DNA from 2 places in the Kineococcus aridisoli genome. Region 1 is predicted to be linked to the other one. Evidence: riboswitches for the same ligand, from Rfam matches in the RefSeq annotation. Region 1 holds a riboswitch; the other holds the start of a gene.
The links. Region 1 has a riboswitch for S-adenosylmethionine ahead of ACRYM2_RS15350 (ABC transporter ATP-binding protein). Riboswitches for the same ligand answer to the same signal wherever they lie in the genome.

Region 1 (2,372 bases):
TTCCGCACCGCGCCGGCCCTCTTCGTGCACTCCGCGGTCGACCCGGTCACCGGGGAGGTGCACGCCTTCGAGGAGCAGGTCGGCTCGCACGGCGGGCTCGGCGGCTGGCAGACGGAGGCGGTGCTCGTGCACCCCGCGGAGTGGCCGGTCGACGAGGACCTGCGCGACCGCAGCGTGCCGGGGGAGGCACCGCTGGTGGGGGCCGTGGCGGTGCACGAGCAGCTGCAGCGCTGGCTGCGCCGCGCCCGGGCGGAGGCCGCGGGTGCGCTGCCCGGTGCGGTCGGCGGTGCGGTCGGCGGTGCGGGCAGCGGTGCGGGCAGCGGTGCGGGCAGCGGTGCGGGCGGCGGCCGGGAGGTGCTCTCGTGAGCGCGCGGGTGCGCTGGCTGGGCCACTCCAGCGCCACCGTCGACGTCACCACGGCTGCGGGCGAGGTGCGCGTGCTCACCGACCCGGTGCTGCGCCGCGGGCTCGCGCACCTGCGCCGCCGACCGCCCGTCCCGGCGGCGACCGACGCGGCCGGGGCGCACCTGGCCCTCGTCTCCCACCTGCACCACGACCACTGCGACCTGCCGTCGCTGCGCAGCTCGCGCCCGGACCTCGTGGTGGCACCGCCGCGCTCGGCGCTGTGGCTGGCCGGGCGGCTGCGCGGCGGCAGCCGGGTGGTCGAGGTGGCGGTGGGCGCGACCCGGACGCTGGCGCTGCACGCCGCCGCGGGGCAGGTGCAGGTGCAGGTCAGCGCGCTGCCCGCCCACCACGCCGGGCACCGCACCGCGGGCTGGGCCGAGAGCGCCCCGGCCGACGCGCTCGCCGTGCAGCACCTCGTCCGCGTCCCGGGCGCCTTCCCCGCCCGCCCGGCGGCCGCCGGCGGGGAGGACCTGCTGCTGTGGGCCGTCGGCGACACCGGCGAGTTCGACCGCTGGGCGGCGGTGCTCGACGTGGCGGGCCGGGCGCCCGACGTCGCGCTCGTGCCCGTCGGCGGCTGGGGCCACACCCTGGGCCCGCACCACCTGGACCCCCGCCAGGCCGCCGCGCTCGTCGCCCGGGTGCGGCCCGCGGTCAGCGTCCCGGTGCACTGGGGGACCCTGCACCCGGTGGCGCTGAGCCGCACGATGGGCGACCGGTTCGTCGAACCCGGGCGCCGCTTCGTCGCCGAGGCGCGCCGGCTGGGCGTCGGGGGAGCGGTGCAGCTGCCCGTCGGCGGGGTGCTGGAGCTCGACGACGCGGGCGAGCCGGTCGCCGCACCGGGCCGCTGACCGCCGGTCCCGCCCCCGTCCGGGGGACGCCGGTTTGACAGCGGCGGCCGGTTGAGCATTTGATGTGCCGACCATCAAGAGCGGCCGAGAGACCTGGCTCGACGACGCCGCAGCAACCTCTTCGGGTTCCCTGGCCGGAACCCGTCCGTGGTGCTCACGCCAGGACCGATGGAGGAGCAGTTGCCGGCCGCACCGTCCGCAGAACTCGTCGACGCGCTCGACGTCGAACTCCGCCAGGTGGAACGCACCTTCGGCGGCCACCGCGTCCTGCAGGACCTGGACCTGCGCATCGACGCCGGCAGCACGGTCGCGCTGCTCGGCGCCTCCGGCAGCGGCAAGTCGACGCTGCTGCGCCTGGTCGCGGGACTGGACCGGCCCACGAGCGGAACGGTGTCCGTGGGGGGTGAATCCGTGCGCGGGCCCGGCCGGCGCACCGCCGTCGTGTTCCAGGAACCCCGGTTGCTGCCGTGGCGCGACCTCGCCGGCAACGTCGCGCTGGGGCTGCCCCTGGGCACCCCCCGCGCGCAGGGCCGCGACGCCGTCCTGCACCGCCTGGAGACCGTGGGGCTGGCCGACTTCGCCGGGCACCGCCCGCGCCGCGTCTCCGGCGGCATGGCCCAGCGGGCCGCGCTGGCCCGCGCCCTGGTGCGCCGCCCCGGCGTCCTGCTGCTCGACGAGCCGTTCGCCGCGCTGGACGCGCTGACGCGGCTGCGCATGCAGGACCTGCTCGACGGCGTCCAGCGCGACTCCGGCACCACGGTGCTGCTGGTCACCCACGACGTCGACGAGGCCCTGCACCTGGCCGACCGGGTGCTCGTCCTGGCCGCCGACGGCGACCGGGGCGCGCAGGTCGTGCGCGACCTGCGGGTGGACGCACCGCGACCGCGCGACCGCGCCGACGCCCAGCTCGCCGCGCTGCGCGTCGAGCTGCTGGAACTGCTCGGCGTCCCCCGCACCACCCGCACGCCCTCCTGAGGCCCCGCCCTCCCTCCCGCTCCACCCCCCGCTCCACCCCGCTCCCGAGGAGAACCATGTCCGCACCGTCGACCGTCCTCGCCCGCCGCAGCCTGCTCGGCCTGTTCGCCGGGGGTTTCGCCCTGACCGCCGCCGGGTGCGTGC
Region 2 (2,372 bases), on a different contig from region 1:
CGCCACGGCGAGCTGGTGGAACTGGCGCCCACCGCCGAGGTGTTCACCCGCCCGCGGCACCCGTACACCGTCGAGCTGCTCGAGGCCGTCCCCGGCCGCCGGGCGATGGAGGAGGCGCGGTGACCGCGGAACCCGGCGAACTGGTGGTCCAGGTGGTCCCGGTGCACGACGACCTCGCCCGGCCGCTGTTCGACGACCTCGCCCGCGAGTACGGCACCCGCTACGGCGGAACCCCCGAGCAGGTGCGCCAGGAGCTCGAACGCTTCCCCGCCGGCGAGTTCGAGCCGCCGCACGGCGTGCTCCTGCTGCTGCTGGAGGAGGGGGGTGCCGTCGCCGGCGGCGCCTACCGCCGCTACGACGAGCGCACGGCGGAGCTCAAGCGCATCTGGACCCACCCCGCGCACCGCCGCCGCGGGCTGGGCCGGCGGGTGCTGGCCGAGCTGGAGGAGCGCGCCACCCGCGCCGGGTACTCCCGCCTGCACCTGACGACCGGCCCGCGCCAGCCGGAGGCGCGCACGCTGTACCTGCGCTGCGGCTACCGTCCGCTGTTCGACCTGGACGCCGACCCGCAGACCATCGGGCCGCTGGCCTTCGAGAAGGACCTGCCCGGCACCTGAGACGACGACGGGGCGGGTGGAGGGGAACCCCTCCACCCGCCCCGTCGTCGTCGGAGCGGTCCCGCCCGGCTCAGCCCGCGAGCGGTCGCGCGGCCTCCGCGGCCCAGGCGCGGGTGGCCTCGACGTCGCGGTGCATCTGCTCCACGAGCTCCTCGGACCCCGAGAACGCCAGCTGCGGGCGCAGGTGCCGGTGCAGCAGCACGAGCACCTCGCGGCCGTAGAGGTCGGCGCTGACGTCGAGCAGGTGCGCCTCCAGCAGGCGCACCCCGTCGGCGGCGTAGTACGTCGGCCGCCGCCCCACCGAGACCGCGGCCACGTGCACCGGGCCGTCGAGGGCGGGGTCCACCTGCACCGTGCCCGCCCACACCCCGTCGAGCAGGTGCTCGTCCTCGTCGGGCAGCGACAGGTTCGCGGTCGGGAAGCCGAGGGTGCGCCCCCGGGCGTCCCCGTGCTCCACCGTCCCGCGCACCTCGAGGACGAGACCGTCCCCCGCCGGCCGGGGCACCGGGATCCGCAGCTGCATGTCGAAGCTCCTCCACGTCGTCGGCAGGCGCCGGGCGGCGCCCACGCCTTGCCCGCGGCCTTCCGCGGACCTGGTCATCACCCGGGGCACCCCACGCACGGGAGAGGGTTGCCGGCCGACCAGCCGGGGCTTCGCGTCGGCGCTCGTGACCTGCTCCCAGGGTCCCACGCCCCCGTGAGGCGGTCAACGCGGTCACCGGCGGGGGTGTTCCCCCGCCGGTGACCGCGGGCGCTCAGCCGGCCTTCGGCAGCCCGGGCGGGTTGACCTCGGAGACCGGGACCGCCTCGTCGGCGAGGTTCCAGCGCTCCAGGGTGCTCGCGTAGGCGCCGGTCCCGATGAGGTGGTTCAGGGCGTCCGCCAGCGCCTGCACGAGGCCGTTGCCCTTCTGCGTCGTGGCGGCGATGTCGGCCTGCACCGTGCCGCCGCCGGGCACCAGGCCCACGACCTTCGTGTCCCCGGCGACGAGCGCGTGGTAGGCGGCGGTGGGGTTGGGTCCGAAGGCGGCCTGGATGCGGCCGGACCGCAGCGCCAGGTAGGTGTCGGAGGCCTGCTGGTAGTACTGGACGGTGACCGGTTCCCGGCCGGCGGCCCTGTTCTGCGCGTCCCAGTCGAGCAGCACCTTCTCCTGGTTGGTGCCCGAGCCGACCGACACCGTCAGGCCCGCGACGTCCGCCGGCCCGTCGATCGCCGTGATCCGCGAGTCCTGCGGCACCTCCCAGGCCAGCGTGTCCACGCGGTAGGAGGCGAAGTCGTACTTCTCCTTGCGCTCCTCGGTGACCGTGATGTTGGAGAACCCGACGTCGTACTGGCCGGACTCCATCGACAGGAAGAGGTTCTCCCACGACGTCGTGCGCACGTCGGGTTCGAGGTCGAGCACCTGCGCGACGAGCAGGGCGATGTCGGGTTCGACGCCGATGACGGTCTCGTCGTCGTCGGCGCGGAAGCTCAGCGGCGGGTTGCCGCTGCCGGTGGTCCCGATGACGAGCGTGCCGCGCTCGCGGATCTCCTGCGGCACCTTCGCGGCGATCTCCGGGACCGCCTCGACGGTCAGCCGGCCGGCCTGCTCGGGGCTGGTGTCCACCCCGCCGGAGGCCGCGGGCGTGGCGGCGGGGGCGGCGGCCGGGTCGGCCGACGCGCCGCTGCAGGCGGACAGCAGGGCGGGGGCGGCGGCGAGCGACACGAGCCAGGTCCTGCGGGTGATCACGGGGTCTCCTCGGGGGTCGGGCCTGCCG

Region 2: another riboswitch for S-adenosylmethionine. It lies ahead of ACRYM2_RS04695 (riboflavin kinase); the one in region 1 lies ahead of ACRYM2_RS15350 (ABC transporter ATP-binding protein).

The regions. Positions count from the first base shown of each region.
Region 1 is NZ_JBJLSF010000057.1:8,209-10,580, reverse strand. Features, by position in the region: gene ACRYM2_RS15360 (alkaline phosphatase family protein) at 1-366, shown strand, start outside; gene ACRYM2_RS15355 (MBL fold metallo-hydrolase) at 363-1,253, shown strand; SAM riboswitch class I at 1,322-1,428, shown strand; gene ACRYM2_RS15350 (ABC transporter ATP-binding protein) at 1,422-2,228, shown strand; gene ACRYM2_RS15345 (aliphatic sulfonate ABC transporter substrate-binding protein) at 2,285-2,372, shown strand, end outside.
Region 2 is NZ_JBJLSF010000010.1:16,314-18,685, forward strand. Features, by position in the region: gene ACRYM2_RS04685 (dipeptide ABC transporter ATP-binding protein) at 1-123, shown strand, start outside; gene ACRYM2_RS04690 (GNAT family N-acetyltransferase) at 120-617, shown strand; gene ACRYM2_RS04695 (riboflavin kinase) at 688-1,218, opposite strand; SAM riboswitch class IV at 1,180-1,291, opposite strand; gene ACRYM2_RS04700 (ABC transporter substrate-binding protein) at 1,373-2,344, opposite strand.